Duganella dendranthematis: one gene and its partner. The protein of the gene in region 2 interacts with the protein of the main gene of each other region in a pairwise test. Links are inferred from orthologs where the notes say so. Each region holds a gene or a part of one and is shown on either strand. Other genes may lie near its edges.

Region 1 (8,240 bases), 1.5 Mb from region 2 along the record:
AGTGCGCTGAGATGCTGATCGATTTCTTCTTCACGCTGAAAGACGCCAAGATCCCGGTCACGATCAAGGAGTTTTTGACGCTGCTGGAAGCCATGCAACAGCGCGTGATCAGCAACTCGCTGGACGATTTCTACTACCTGGCGCGCCTGACGCTGGTCAAGGACGAGGCCCACTTCGACAAGTTCGACCGCGCCTTTGGCCTGTATTTCAAGGGCATCAGCGCGACCTTCGACCAGCAGGGCAATGTGCCGCTGGACTGGCTGGTACAGCGCATGAAGCGCGAGCTGACACCGGAGCAGATCGCCGCGCTGGAGAAATTCGGCTACGACAAACTGATGGACCGCCTGAAGGAGCTGCTGGACGAGCAGAAGGCGCGCCACGAGGGGGGCAACAAGTGGATCGGCACCGGCGGCACTTCGCCGTTCGGCCATGGCGGCACCAATCCCGAGGGCGTGCGCATCGGCGGCAAGGGCGGCAACCGCACCGCAGTCAAGGTGTGGGAGGCGCGCAGCTACCAGGATTACGACGGCGAGCGCGAGATCGGCACCCGCAACATCAAGGTGGCGCTGCGCCGGCTGCGCAAGTTTGCGCGCCAGGGCGCGGCCGAGGAACTGGCGCTGGACGCCACCATCCGCGCCACCGCCAGCAACGCCGGCTACCTCGATATCAAGATGCAGCCGGAGCGCAAGAACAATATCAAGGTGCTGATGCTGTTCGACGTCGGCGGCACCATGGACGACCATATCGAGCGCACCGAGGAACTGTTTTCGGCCGCCAAGTCGGAGTTCAAGAACATGGAGTTCTTCTACTTCCACAACTGCGTCTACGACTATGTGTGGAAGAACAACCGGCGCCGCCATTCGGAGCGCTTCCCGACCTGGGACATCCTGCGCAAATACCCGCCCGACACCAAGCTGATCTTCGTCGGCGACGCCACCATGAGTCCGTACGAGATCCTGCAGCCGGGCGGCTCGGTCGAGTACAACAACGAGGAAGCCGGCAGCGCCTGGCTGGCGCGCTTCACGGCAGCGTTCCCGAAATTCGTCTGGCTCAATCCGGAACCGGACACCATCTGGCAGTACCGCCAGTCGATCGACATCATCCGCCAGCTGATGAACAACCGCATGTTCCCGCTGACCATGAACGGCCTGGAGCAGGCAATGCGCACGCTCAGCAAATAAGTATTTAACAAAAAGAAACTATGTTAAATATATTGAAATCCGTGAAACAAATTGCTACAAATCTTAAGTTGTAGCACAAGCGTGCAGCTCTTAGCCTGACGGGCTATGTCCATACTGCTTTCTTTTCGTCGTCTGAGCGCGCGCCTGCGCGCCGCCAGCCCGCGCAGCATCGCTGCGGCGGCCACCTTGCTGCTGGCCGGGTTTTTCCTGCTCGATCTGGGCAGCGGCCCGACCATCTCCTTCGGGCTGTTTTATACGCTGTCGGTGGTGCTGGTGGCGTGGCGGCTGGGGCGCGCCGCCACTGTGCTGGCCGTGCTGGCCGCCAGCGCCGCCCGCGTCGCCGATTTCTACCTGAACCGCCATCACGACGGCGCCCTGATGCTGGTCTACGATCTGCTGCAAAGCGCGGCCGGCTACGGGCTGGCGGCGCTGCTGGCCTGGCAGGGCCGCCAGCTGTTCGAGCGCACCGCGCGCCACGCCCGCCATTTCCAGCACCAGGCGCGCCGCGAACGGCGTCAGCGCCGGCTGGAGGCCACCATCCGCCGCGCGGTGCTGGCCGATGTGCCGGCCATCATCGCGCTGACCAATGCCGGCGGCGAAGACGGCGCCTTCGACCAGAATGTGATGGACGCGGTACGCCAGGCCGCGCTGACCACCACCTTCAGCCAGGGCATCATCGATGGCGCCGCGTTGCGCGACGTCTGGAATGGCGGCCAGACCGTGGTGCCGATCGAGTTCTGGGTGTCCGAACGCAATGGCCAAGTGGCCGCCTATATGATGGTGCTGGGCGTGGACGGCAACAAGGGACCGGAGCGCGAACTGCATGCGCTGGCGGTGGCGCCGCCCTTCCGCAACACCGGCCTGGGGTCGGCGATGGTGAATTTCTTCTGCCTGCGCTACCAGCAGCGGCGCCTGGTGATCGCCACCAAGTCCGACTCGCAGATGATGCAGATGCTGGTGCGGCGTAACTTTCAGCAGCTCACCAGCGACAAGGGCTATGACATCATGGTGCGCGACTAGCGCCTACGGCAGCTGCAGGCGGTAGCCGACCGCCGTTTCCGTCAGCAGGTAGCGCGGCTGGGTGGGGTCGGCTTCCAGCTTGTGGCGCAGGTGGCCCATGTAGATCCGCAAATAATGGCCGTTCTCCGACTGCGACGGCCCCCACACGGCGCGCAGCAGTTGCGGGTTGGTCATCACGCGGCCGGCGTTGGCCACCAGCACCGCCAGCAGCCGGTATTCGGTCGGCGTCAGGTGCACGTGGGCGCCGCCGCGCGTCACGCGCCGGTTCTGCAAATCCACCGCGACGTCGCCAAACTGCACCAGCCCGCTCTGATCGGCGGCCGGCTGGCGCTGCCGCCGCAGGGTGGCGCGCACCCGCGCCAGCAGTTCGCCGACGCCGAACGGTTTGCTCAGGTAGTCGTCGGCGCCGGCGTCCAGCGCGCGGATCTTGTCGGCTTCGTTGACGCGCGCCGACAGCACGATCACCGGCACGCTCGACCATTTGCGCAGGTCGGTGACGAAGTCGATGCCGTCGCCATCCGGCAGGCCGAGATCGAGCACGATCAGGTCCGGTTTGCGGGTGCCGGCGTCGATCAGGCCGCGTTGCAGGCCGCCCGCTTCGAAAACCTGCCAGCCCTCCTCTTCCAGCGCGGCGCGCACGAAGCGGCGGATTTGCGGTTCGTCTTCGACCAGCAAGGCGGTCGGTGCGGTGTCAGTCATGGACTTCCTCGTCCGGCATGGCCGGTGGTGTGCCGAGTGGCAGGGTAAAGGTAAAGGCGGCGCCGCCCAGCGCGCCACGGCCGGCGCTAATGCGGCCGCCGTGCGCTTCGACGATGGCGCGGCAGATCGCCAGCCCGAGGCCGACGCCCGGCTTGGCCGATTCGCGTTCGCCACGGGTGAATTTTTCAAACAGCGCTTCTTCGCGGCCGGCCGGCAGGCCGGGGCCGTCGTCGTGCACGGTGACGTCGAGCCAGGCGCCGTGCAGCGCGGCGGCGATTTCGATATGGGCGCCGGGCGGCGTGTATTTGGCGGCGTTTTCCAGCAGGTTGACCAGCACCCGTTCGATCAGCACGGCGTCATAGCGCAGCAGCGGCAGCGCGGGCGCCAGCCTGGTGCTGACCTGGTGCCCTTTAAGGGCGCTGCCGGCGGCGCGCAGCGCGCTGCCGACCACTTCTTCCAGCGGTTGCCATTGCAGGTTGAAGTGCACTTCGCCGCTCTGGATGCGTGCCATGTCCAGCAGGTTGGCCACCATGGTGCTCATGCGCAGCGCTTCGTCGTGCAGCGCGCGCGCGGTGTCCTGCTGGGCGTCGCTCAGCGCCGGGCGTGAGCCGGTCAGCGCTTCCGACAGGCCGACCAGTGAGGTCAAGGGCGTGCGCAGGTCGTGCGACAGCGCCGCCAGCAGCGAGTTGCGCAGCCGCTCGGTTTCCATGCTGACCAGCGCGCCCTGGGCCACTTCGATGTAGTGCACCCGCTCCAGCGCGATGGCGGCCAGCGCGGCGAAGGTGTCCAGCTGTTGCCGCTGCTCGGGAATCAGCATCCAGCGTCGCTGCTGCGGTTCGATCGCCAGCACGCCGCGGGTACGCATCGGCGCCACCAGCGGCAGGTAGAAGATGCGGCTGGCCGGCAAGGTGTCGGTGCCGAGGCCGGCCGGTTCGGCGCGGTCATAGGCCCATTGGGCGATGCCGGTGTCGAGCACCGACAGGTGGGCGCCGCTGTGGCCATGGCGGTGACTGCTGCCGGCGCCGGCGTCCGGCAGGGCCGCCGGGTTGGCGTGCTCCGGCGGCGGTAGTTGCAGCCGGCCGGCGTCGTCCGGCAACAGCAGCGTGGCGCGCGCGCGGAATGCTTGCTGGATCACGCGCCGGGTGGTGTCGTAGATTTGTTCGGTTTGCAGGGCGCCGGACAGTTCGCGGGCGAATTCGTACAGCGCCCGCGCCCGCCGTTCGCGCTGCGCCGCGACGCGCGCCTGGAAGCGCAGGTCGGCAGTCAGGTGGCCGGTGATCAGGCCCACCGCCAGCATGACGATGAAGGTGATCAGGTATTGAAAGTCGGTCACGGCCAGCGTGAAGCGCGGCGGCACGAAGAAGAAGTCGAAGCAGGCTACGCTGACGCAAGTCGCCAGCACCGACGGTCCGCGCCCGAAGCGCACTGCCACCAGCACCACCACAAGCAGGAACAGCATGGCGATGTTGGCCAGGTCCAGCCAGGCCAGCAGCGGTGTGGTGATCAGCGCGGTGGCGACGCTGGCCGCCGCCGCCACGCCATAGCCGATGACGCGCCGGCGCTGGAGCGCGCCGGCGGCAGCGTCGTCGCCCTGTCCGGCCGCGTTGCCAGTCATCCCGCCCGCTGCCCCGACAGCGCCATCACTGGCTGCCGCGCCGCCGTTCATGGCGGCGCCGGCCGTTCCGCCGTTGGCGCTGTCGGCGCTAGCTGCGTTGCCGCCGCTGGCGCTGCCGACGTTGCCGCCCCAGCCGCCGCCGGCGTCACCGCCCCAGCCGCCCGGCGCATCGTACGGGTCGGCGTCGGCATGGCTGCTGCGCGCCGGCGCCGGCTGGTTGCGCGGGACGCCGATTTCGATCAGGTCGAGGTCGGGCGCCAGTTGCGCCAGCCGCTTCAGCGGCGCCGTGCGCCACGGCCACGGCCAGCTTCGCTGCATCCTTCCCAGCACCAGCTTGGACAGGTTGTGACTGCGCGCGTAGTCGAGCGCGGCCGCCGCCAGATCGGCGCCGGACAGCACGGCGGTGGTCGCGCCCAGGTCTTCGGCCAGCTTCAGCGTCTTCAGGATCTGTTCGCGCTGCGCCGCCGGCAGCCGTTGCAGGGCCGGCGTTTCGACGTACACGGCGTGCCAGCCGGTGCCCAGCTGGCCGGCCAGCCGCGCCGTGCTGCGCACCGTGTGTTCGCCGCCCGGACCGGGGCCGACGCAGGCTAGCAGCGCGGCGCCGGTCTTCCAGATGTCGGCGATCGATTTTTCCACGCGGTAGGCGCGCACGTCGTCTTCGATGCGGTCGGCGGTGCGCCGCAAGGCCAGTTCGCGCAGCGCGATCAGGTTGCCCTTGCGGAAGAAGTTCTTGGAGGCGCGCTCGGCCTGGGCGGCCTGGTAGACCTTGCCGCTTTGCAGGCGCGCCAGCAGTTCGTCGGCCGGCACATCGACCAGCACCACTTCGTCGGCCTGGTCGAACACGGTGTCCGGCACGGTTTCGCCGACCCGCACGCCGGTGATGCCGCCGACCACGTCGTTCAGGCTTTCCAGGTGCTGGACGTTGACGGTGGTGAGCACGTCGATGCCAGCGTCCAGCAGTTCTTCGATGTCTTGCCAGCGCTTTGGATGGCGTGAGCCGGGCGCGTTGCTGTGCGCCAGTTCGTCCATCAGGATCAGCGGCGGCTGCGCGGCCAGGGCGCCGTCGAGGTCGAATTCGGCGAGCTGCTTGCCGCGGTAGGCCACCTGGCGCGGCGGCAGCAGCGGCAGCCCGGCCAGCATGGCGGCAGTGTCGGCGCGGCCGTGGGTTTCCACCACGCCGACCAGCACCGGCTGGCCGTCGGCCTGCAGTTTGCGGGCGGCCGCCAGCATGGCGTAGGTCTTGCCGACGCCGGCCGAGGCGCCGAAGTAGATGCGCAGCCTGCCGCGCGCGGCGCGGCGCTCCTGCGCCTGCACCTGCGCCAGCAGCGCATCGGGATCGGGTCGTATGGAGTCGGTGGGGAACATGGCCATGCGCGGATTGTACCTCTTGGCTTAGCCGCGCGCCGGGACGTGGCTGGTGGCCGCCGCCTGGTCCAGCGCAAGGTTCAGCGCCAGCACGTTGACGCGCGCTTCGCCGAAGAAGCCGAACCACTGGCGCTGCTGTTCGCGGGCGATCAGCGCCAGCACCTGCTCGCTGCTGATGCGGCGCGCGGCGGCGATGCGGCCGGCCTGGTAGCGGGCGGCGGCCAGGCTGATCTCGGGATCGAGACCGCTGGCCGAGGCGGTCACCAGGTCGACCGGGATCGCGGCCGTGTTGCTGATGCCAACGGCGGCGTCGGCCGCGTGCAGCGCGTCGATGCGGCCTTTGACGGCGTCGATCAGGGCCGGGTTGGTCGGCCCCTGGTTGGCGCCGCCCGAGCCGGCCGCGTTGTTCGGCATCGGCGCGGTGGCCGACGGCCGGCTCCAGAAGTATTGCGGCGAGGTGAAGGCCTGGCCGATCAGCGACGAGCCGACGGTTTTGCCGTTGACGGTCACCAGGCTGCCGTTGGCCTGGTCGGCAAACGCGGCCTGGCCGATGCCGGTCACGGCCAGCGGATAGATGACGCCGCAGACCAGGGTCAGCGCGACGAAGATGGTGAGGGCGGGACGAAGTGGCGATGTCATGGTAAAACTCCTATGTAGCGTCATTCCCGCGCAGGCGGGAATCCATGCTGAATACGGGTCCCGCCTGCGCGGGAAGCCACGTCGCCCAGTGGGCGACTTGACGGGTTAGACGAGGTTGAGGGCGGTCAGCACCAGGTCGATGACCTTGATGCCGATGAACGGCAGGATGATGCCGCCGACGCCGTACAGCAGCAGGTTGCGGCGCAGCAGCGCCACGGCGCCGATGGCCCGGTATGGCACGCCCTTCAGCGCCAGCGGGATCAAGACCATGATGATCAGCGCATTAAAAATCACCGCCGACATGATGGCCGAGGCCGGGCTGGCCAGGTGCATGATGTCGAGCGCCTTCAGCTGCGGGTAGGTGCCGACGAACGCCGCCGGGATGATGGCGAAGTATTTGGCGATGTCGTTGGAGATCGAGAACGTGGTCAGCGAGCCGCGCGTCATCAGCATCTGCTTGCCGATTTCGACGATTTCCAGCAGCTTGGTCGGGTTCGAATCGAGATCGACCATGTTGCCGGCTTCCTTGGCCGCCTGGGTGCCGGAGTTCATCGCCACCGCGACGTCGGCCTGGGCCAGCGCCGGGGCGTCGTTGGTGCCGTCGCCGGTCATGGCCACCAGCCGGCCTTCGGCCTGGTAGCTGCGGATCAGCTTGAGCTTGTCTTCGGGCGTGGCTTCGGCCAGGAAGTCGTCAACGCCCGCTTCGGCGGCGATCGCGGCGGCGGTCAACTTGTTGTCGCCGGTGATCATCACAGTCTTGATGCCCATGCGGCGCAGTTCGGCAAAGCGCTCCTTGATGCCGCCCTTGACGATGTCCTTCAGTTCGACCACGCCCATCACGCGCTCGCCGTCGACCACCACCAGCGGCGTGCTGCCGCGGCGCGAGATGTCGTCAACGCTGCGCGCCACTTCGCCCGGATACTTCTGGCCCAGCGCTTCGACGTACTGGCGCACGGTATCGGCCGCGCCCTTGCGGATCGCGCGCGGGCCGATGTCGATGCCGGACATGCGGGTCTGCGCGGTGAACGGCACGAAGGTCGCGTTCAGGGTCGCCATTTCGCGTTCGCGGATGTTGAACTTCTGCTTGGCCAGCACCACGATGCTGCGCCCTTCCGGCGTTTCGTCGGCCAGCGACGCCAGCTGGGCGACGTCGGCCAGCTGTTGTTCGGTCACGCCCGGCGCCGGCATGAAGGCCGAGGCCTGGCGGTTACCCAGCGTGATGGTGCCGGTTTTGTCGAGCAGCAGCACATCGACGTCGCCGGCCGCTTCCACCGCGCGGCCCGAGGTGGCGATCACATTGGCTTGCATCATGCGGCTCATGCCGGCCACGCCGATGGCGCTCAGCAGGCCGCCGATGGTGGTCGGGATCAGGCATACCAGCAGCGCGATCAGCACCGTGATCGACACCGGCGCGCCACTGCCGGCGGCGGCCACCGAGAACAGCGAGAACGGCAGCAAGGTCACGGTGACGATCAGGAACACGATGGTCAAGGCCACCAGCAGGATGGTCAGCGCGATTTCGTTCGGCGTCTTCTGGCGCTTGGCGCCTTCCACCATCGAGATCATGCGGTCGAGGAAGGTCTCGCCCGGATTGGCGGTGACCTTGACCACCAGCCAGTCTGACAGCACCCGGGTGCCGCCCGTGACGGACGAGAAGTCGCCGCCTGATTCGCGGATCACCGGCGCCGATTCGCCGGTGATGGCGCTTTCATCGACCGAGG
Region 2 (7,459 bases):
GAAGGACGGCAGCCATTTCTCCACAAACGCGCGGATATCGTTCAGCATCTCGCCGGCGCTCGGCTGGGCGTCGAGGAAGTCGATCACCGGTGCATCGCGGCCGGTCAGTGGCCGCAGCGCCAGGTCGTAGTAGGGATTCGGCAGCGCGCGCACGTCGAATACGAAATCCGCATCCATCGGCACGCCCAGCTTGAAGGCGAACGATTCAAAGAACAACGTCAGCGGCGCATGTTCGGTCAGCACCAGGTCCTTGACCCAGGCGCGCAGTTTGTTGGCGCTCAGCTCGGATGTGTCGAGCACATGGCCCAGCTGTTCGATGGCCGACAGCCGCTCGCGCTCTTCCATGATGCATTCGATCAGCGTGCGGCGCGCGGTTGGGTTCTGACCCGGACGCAGTTCGTGCGACAGCGGATGGCTACGGCGCGTTTCGGAAAAGCGCGCCACCAGCGAGTGGGTGTTGGCGGTCAGGAACATGACCTTGACGTCGTGGCCGTCCTCGCGCAGGCGCTGTACATCACCCGGCAGCGAGGCCAGTGACTCGGCACTGCGCGCGTCTACCGCCACGGCCAGCGCCTGCAAGCCCTCTTCGGTCAGGGTCTTGACCAGCTGGGACAGCAGGGCGGGCGGCAGGTTGTCGACGCAATAGTGTCCTGTGTCTTCCAGGACGTTGAGGGCCACGGATTTGCCGGAACCGGAGATACCAGTAATGAGGACGATGCGCATAGTCCCCGATGATACCATCGCAGGCTAGTCGCCGCTCATTGCCTGTCTCTGGCGGTGCAGCAGGGACTTCGTGGGGCATCGCCCCGCGCCTGCGAAACGGATGCGCTTTGCAAGGCGCATCTCCTTAGTCGCCACTCATCGCCTGTCTCTGGCGGTGCAGCAGGGACTTCGTGGGGCATCGCCCCGCGCCTGCGAAACGGATGCGCCTTGCAAGGCGCATCTCCTTAGTCGCCACTCATCGCCTGTCTCTGGCGTTCCATGAATTCTTGCAGCGTATCGATACCGCGTAGTTGTAGGATGGTGTTGCGCACGGCGGCCTCCAGCAGCACCGCGATGTTTCGGCCGGCAGCCACCGGGATCACCACCTTGCGTATCGGCAAGCCCAGCACGTCTTCGGTCGGGAACTGGAAAGGCAGGCGTTCGACTTCCTCGTCGGCCGCGCCACGGCGCACCAGGTGCACGATCAGCTTCAGCCGCATCTTGCGGCGCACCGCCGTCTCGCCGAAGATGGCCTTGATGTCCAGCAGGCCCAGCCCGCGCACTTCCAGCAGATTCTGCAGCAGCGCTGGGCAGCGGCCTTCGATCATGTTTGGTGCGATGCGCGAGAACTCGACCGCATCATCGGCCACCAGCCCGTGCGAACGCGAAATCAGCTCCAGGCCCAACTCGCTCTTGCCGAGGCCGGAGTCGCCGGTGATCAGCACGCCCACGCCCAGCACGTCCATGAACACGCCATGCATGATGATGCGCTGCGCCAGCTTCTTGGACAGGTACACGCGCAGGAAGTCGATCACCTGCGCCGCCGGCAGTGGCGTCGAGAACAGCGGGATGTTTTTCTCGTCGCAGATGGCAAGAATATCGGGCGGCGTTTCCAGCCCTTGGGCGATGATCAGCGCCGGCGGGCCGCCAGCGATCAGCTCGCCGATGACGTGCGCGCGCGTCAGCGACTTCAGCCGCTGGTAATAGTTGATTTCCTGATGCCCGAAGACCTGGATGCGTCCCGGGTGGATGGTGTTCAAGTGGCCAACCTGGTCGGCGGCCGAGGCGACGTCGCCGGAGATCAGGCGCTCGCCGCCAGGAAAACCGGCGAACCAGCCGAGCTGCAAACTCTCGCGATTGTCGTCGTAAAGCCTTTGTATCGTCAGCGGAGTTTGCAGCATGGGGCGTCTTTATCGAATAGGTTGAACTGTCCTTAGTTTAACCTATTGTCCGACGTCAGCCAGCGGCTTGCAGGCTGGGCAGCCAGTTGATGATGCGCGAATGGACCGATTTCGGATCGTTGTCCGTGCTCAGCGCCACGCGGAAGGCGTCGTCCGAGAACATCTCGGCGATCTCGGACAGGATCTCCAGATGCTGCTGGGTCACATGGTCCGGAATCAGCAGGAAGAACAGCAGGTTGACTGGCTTGCCGTCCGGCGACTCGAACGGAATCGGCTCGGCCAGGCGCACGAAGGCGGCCAGCGGCGTCTTCAGGCTCTTCATGCCCTTGATGCGGCCATGCGGCACGGCGACGCCATGGCCCAGGCCCGTCGAGCCGAGCCGCTCCCGCGCGAACAGATTGTCCGAGACGGTAGAGCGGGCGATGCCGCAGTTGTTTTCAAAGATCAGGCCAGCTTGCTCGAAAGCGCGCTTTTTACTGGAGACTTCCAAATCCAGCAGCACGTTCTCCAGAGAGAGTATTTTGCTCAGGTTATTCATAGTACGAATGTAATGTTGCACCGCACAAGGGTGGCATGCGAGCGGAATTATAGGCTGGTTTCGGCGCCATGTAACATGAAATCGATTGCCGCGACGTTGCGTTTGCGCCCGTCACGGCGCCTGCCATCCACTGGTAAAAATGCACCAAAGTAATGAATCGCTATTTCTGCTTACAAATCCGGAAAAATGCCGGTTTTTCGCCAGAGGCGGAGGCGTTTTGCCGTTTTTTGTCGTTTTCGCGCCAGAGCAAATTAAACAGCGTGGCAACAGGCGTTATAGATCACATCATACGCCTGATTTCACGCTGCCTGGCTGATTACTGGCGGGCGCCGCGCAGGTTGGGCGGCTTCTGCGCGGTGCTGAAGTTGCTGCGCCAGGGATTGATGTCCAGCCCGCCGCGACGGGTGTAGCGCGCGTACACGGCCAGTTGCTGCGGCTGGCACTGGCGCAGGATGTCGACAAAGATGCGCTCGACGCACTGCTCGTGGAATTCGTTGTGCTCGCGGAAGCCGATCAGGTATTTCAGCAGGCTTTCCTGTTCGATCTGTGGGCCGCTGTAGTGGATCTGTACGCTGGCCCAGTCCGGCTGGCCGGTCACCAGGCAGTTCGATTTCAGCAGGTGCGAGACGAGTTTTTCTTCCACCGGTTCTTCGTCCAGCGCGGCCTTCAGCAACTCCGGCGACGGGCTGTAATTGTCGACATCGATGTCGAGCCGGTCCAGCAGCAGGCCGTCCAGTTCGCCCATGCCGATCATGCCGAATTCTTCCGGCTGGGTCAGCGTGACGTGCACGCTGGCGCCGGCCGCATCGGACAAGTCTTGCTGCAGCAGGATTTTCAGTGCAGCCACGTTATCCAGTTTGGTCTGGTTGAACGAGTTCAGGTACAGCTTGAACGATTTCGATTCGATGATGTTGGGCGAATCGGACGGGAAGGTGATGCGGGCAATCGCCACCTGCGGCTTGCCGCGCTGGTTCAGCCACGAGATTTCGTAGGCGTTCCAGATATCGACGCCGAAGAACGGCATGGTGCCCGACAAGCCCAGCTCGTCGCGCTTGCCCTGGCGCGGAATCGGGAACAGCAGCTCCGGCGCGTAGTCGGTGCGGTAGGCGGAAGTTTTCCCCAGCGGGGACTGGTCGGCGGAATTGGTCATGGTGCGTGGAATCAAGATGGAGTAAGCCGCATTGTAACGCGCTGTTGTTACGCGTGCTGCTAGGTCTGCCGCTGGCCGCATTCGGTGCAAAACTTGGTGCCGGGTTCGAGCATGGTCGAGCAATGGCTGCACGCCACCTGCTGCGCGGTCTTGTGGCCGCACTCGGGGCAAAACTTGGCGCCATGGGTTTCGGTATGGCACTGCGTGCACACCAGCTGCATCGCCTGCGTGACCGGGCGCTGGGCGCCGCGCGTGCGGCCTTCGACGTTGGCGGCTTCGCGCGCGGCCTCGACTTCGCCCTGGGCGCGGGCCTGGGTAATGGCGACGTTGACGTTGGGTGCGCAATTGAAGCACAGGCCGTTGGCGGTGTCGAAGCACGGGCTGCACACGTAGCGGTGGCAATCGCCGCAGCGGTTGAAGTGGGCCTTGCCGTCGGCCACGGCCTTGGTGAAGGCGTCGTCGCGGGCGCTGTGCCAGCCGGCTTCTGCCACGCCGTTGAGCACGCTGCTGGCGCTGCCCAGCAGGCCGCCGAACAGGCCTGCGCCTTTCTGCATCCAGCCGGAGGCCTGGCCGCTGCGGTAGGGATCGAAACGGGTGCGCCAGCGGTCGTTGCAGCGCTGGCAGTAAAACTCGAACTGGAAGCCGGCGTCGACGCCGGAGGAATTGCTGAGATCAGCGTAGTTGCTGGAAAACTGCATTTCGGTCGACATGGCTCCCCCACCATAGCATAATAAAATGCAATTATATTAAGTTTGCGGGGGAGCTGTTTTCAACCGTGCGCATACCCCAACGCCAGGCGGGGTCTGACCCCGTCCGGGGTCAGACCCCTCAGCGGCAAAGCGCATTTCGCCACTGAAGGTTGCGGGGTCAGCCGAGGAACAGCTTGTAGACCGGATTGGCGCTTTCATCCCAATAACGGTAGCCCAGCGTCGCCAGGAACTGGGCGAAATCGCTCATCTCGTCCGGCGGCACCTGCAGGCCGATGACGATGCGGCCGACGTCGCCGCCTTGGCTGCGGTAATGGCACAGCGAGATATTCCAGTTCGGCGCCATCGAGTCGAGGAAGCGCATCAGCGCGCCCGGACGTTCCGGAAACTCGAAGCGGTACAGCAACTCGTTGTCGGCCAGCGAACTCTTGCCGCCGACCAAGTGGCGCAAGTGGGTCTTGGCCAGCTCGTCGTGGGTCAGGTCCAGCGCCTTGAAGCCGTGCTCCTCGAAGCGGCGGGCCAGCGCACCGGATTCGTTGCGGTCGGCGATTTGCACGCCGCAGAACACATGCGCATCATCCTTGTCGCTGATGCGGTAGGTGAATTCGGTGACGTTGCGCGCGCCGACCAGCTGGCACAGGCGCTTGAAGCTGCCGCGCTGCTCCGGCAGCGTGACGGCAAACAGCGCCTCGCGCGCTTCGCCCAGTTCGGCGCGCTCGGCAACGAAGCGCAGCCGGTCGAAATTCATGTTGGCGCCGCAGGCGATGGTGATCAGGGTTTCATTCTTGATTGGGTCCTTGGTCAGCGCGGCGCGCTCGACATAGGCCTTGGCGCCGGCGATGGCCAGCGCGCCGGCCGGCTCCAGAATGCTGCGGGTGTCGGTGAACACGTCCTTGATGGCGGCGCTGATGGCGTCGGTGTCGACGATGATGATGTCGTCGACGTAGAGCTGGGTCAGGCGGAAAGTTTCCTCGCCCACCAGGCGCACTGCGGTGCCGTCCGAGAACAGGCCGACATCGGTCAGCGTCACCCGTTCGCCGGCCTTGATGCTGCGCGCCATGGCGTCGGAATCGAGGGTTTGCACGCCGATGATCTTGATATCGGGCCGGATCGCCTTGACGTAGGCGGCCACGCCGGAGATCAGTCCGCCGCCGCCGATGGCGACGAAGATGGCGTGGATCGGGCCGGAATGCTGGCGCAGGATTTCCATGCCGATGGTGCCCTGGCCGGCGATCACATCGGGATCATCGAACGGATGGACGAAGGTCAGCGCCTGTTCCTTTTCCAGCGTCAGCGCGTGGTTGTAGGCATCGGTGTAGGACTCGCCGTGCAGCACCACCTCGACGTCGCCGCCGCCGCGCGTCTTGACGGCGTCGATTTTGACTTGCGGCGTGGTGGTCGGCATCACGATCAGCGCGCGGCAGCCGAGCTTGGCGGCCGACAGCGCCACGCCCTGGGCGTGGTTGCCGGCCGAGGCGCAAATTACGCCGCGCTTGCGTTGCGCGTCGCTCAAGTGGGCCATCTTGTTGTAGGCGCCGCGAATCTTGAAGCTGAACACGCTCTGCATGTCCTCGCGCTTGAAGTAAATTCGGTTCTCGAAACGCTGCGACAGGGTCGGCGCGAGTTCCAGCGGGGTTTCATCAGCCACGTCGTAGACGCGGGCGGTCAGGATTTTCTTCAGATAGTCGGTCGTCATGGTCTGCAAGCAAAGTGATTCGGAGGGAGGCTGCAATGCTAACTATCCGGCGGGTGACCGGGTGAAGCAGGGGCGCGGGTCCTGGCGGGGTGGGCTGGGACCGGACTGTTCAATCGTGCGGTGTGCGGATCATTATAATGGCACCTTTCCCGTATCCCCAACAAACCGATGATCGAATCTGCAATTGCCTGGTTGCTGCACGTGCTGGCCGCGCCGGAAGTGGGGCTGACGTCGGTGTTCATCATCAGCCTGGTCTCGGCGACGCTGGTGCCGCTGGGCTCGGAGCCGGCAGTGTTTGCCGTCATCAAGGCCAATCCGGAACTGTTCTGGAGTGTGATCGCGGTCGCCACCGTCGGCAACACGCTGGGCGGCGCCATCGATTACTACATTGGCTGGCAGGCCAAGCAGAGCTTTGCAAAAGAACGTAAAAGCCGCTGGTTTCACTGGCTGGAGCGCTACGGCGCCAAGACCATGCTGCTGGCCTGGCTGCCCGGCATCGGCGATCCGCTGTGCACCTTGGCCGGCTGGCTGCGGCTGCCGTTCTGGCCCAGCGTGGCGTACATGGCGATCGGCAAGCTGCTGCGCTACCTCACCATGACCACGCTGCTGTTGTACGTGCCGGACGGCGTGTGGCACCGGATCGGACAAATGCTGGGCTAATTTGGTGCAAGTTATCCTCTTGCGGCATAAGCTTATGCATAAATTTGATTCAGTTTGATTCGCAGTCGAGGCATTTTATTGCCGCCATAGCGTGGATTTTTCGAATATTTGCCGGGTTTTGACGCTGCCCAGAGTCCCTCGGCCGCCTAAGGCTGTTCCCGCGTGGTGCGCCGCAATAGGCTAGAATGATCCTCCCGGTTGCTGTTTACGAGTCACATCGAGCCAAATCGCATAATGAACGCCCCTGCACAAATCCAAGCTTTGCTGGCGGAGACGCCCCACGGTCCAGAGGCTAGCCGCCTCCGGGAAATTCCTTATAACTACACGTCGTTTTCCGATCGCGAGATCGTCATCCGGCTGCTGGGCGAGGAATCGTGGTCGCTGCTGGATACGCTGCGCGGTGCGCGCCAGACCGGCCGCTCGGCGCGCATGCTGTACGAGGTGCTGGGCGATATCTGGGCGGTGCGCCGCAATCCATATCTGCAAGACGATATGCTGGATAACCCGAAGCGCCGCCAGGAACTGATCGATGCGCTGCACCACCGTCTGGCCGAGGTGGACAAGCGCCGCTTGACCATCGACGACAGCGAAGCCCAGACCGACGAAGCCGCGCGCATGCGCAGCGCCAACGTCGCCAAGCTGCTGCGCGCCGCCGGCAAAGCGGTAGCCGATTTCGGCGAAGAATTCAAGCAAGTCTACGATCTGCGCAAGCGCACCTACAAGGTGCTGGGCCGCTACACCGTCAAGCACAACATCTGCTTCGACGGCATGAAGCGCATCAGCCACGTGACCGATGCGACCGACTGGCGTGTCGAGTATCCGTTC

Evidence for each region.
Region 1: the proteins of HH213_RS13655 (region 2) and HH213_RS06875 interact in binary tests that used the Escherichia coli proteins (3 or more experiments, as listed by UniProt). The link is inferred for Duganella dendranthematis from one-to-one orthologs.

The regions. Positions count from the first base shown.
Region 1 is NZ_CP051684.1:1,474,499-1,482,738, forward strand. Bases 2,693-6,263 are described here. They hold HH213_RS06875 (DUF4118 domain-containing protein), read right to left. Parts: upstream 5,881-6,263; coding sequence 2,893-5,880; downstream 2,693-2,892. Other genes in these bases: kdpE (two-component system response regulator KdpE), read right to left, coding at 2,693-2,900; kdpC (potassium-transporting ATPase subunit KdpC), read right to left, coding at 5,908-6,263. Also shown: HH213_RS06855 (GNAT family N-acetyltransferase), read left to right, coding at 1-10; HH213_RS06860 (vWA domain-containing protein), read left to right, coding at 12-1,181; HH213_RS06865 (GNAT family N-acetyltransferase), read left to right, coding at 1,287-2,201; more of kdpE, read right to left, coding at 2,205-2,692; more of kdpC, read right to left, coding at 6,264-6,519; potassium-transporting ATPase subunit KdpB, read right to left, coding at 6,625-8,240. UniProt on the Escherichia coli protein: Member of the two-component regulatory system KdpD/KdpE involved in the regulation of the kdp operon. KdpD may function as a membrane-associated protein kinase that phosphorylates KdpE in response to environmental signals.
Region 2 is NZ_CP051684.1:2,983,810-2,991,268, forward strand. What follows is about bases 681-3,470. They hold HH213_RS13655 (PTS sugar transporter subunit IIA), read right to left. Parts: upstream 2,422-3,470; coding sequence 1,939-2,421; downstream 681-1,938. Other genes in these bases: rapZ (RNase adapter RapZ), read right to left, coding at 681-723; hprK (HPr(Ser) kinase/phosphatase), read right to left, coding at 948-1,883; queF (NADPH-dependent 7-cyano-7-deazaguanine reductase QueF), read right to left, coding at 2,738-3,470. In the rest of the region: more of rapZ, read right to left, coding at 1-680; more of queF, read right to left, coding at 3,471-3,571; HH213_RS13665 (zinc ribbon domain-containing protein), read right to left, coding at 3,631-4,281; ilvA (threonine ammonia-lyase, biosynthetic), read right to left, coding at 4,439-5,974; HH213_RS13675 (YqaA family protein), read left to right, coding at 6,143-6,634; HH213_RS13680 (DUF3683 domain-containing protein), read left to right, coding at 6,869-7,459. UniProt on the Escherichia coli protein: Seems to have a role in regulating nitrogen assimilation.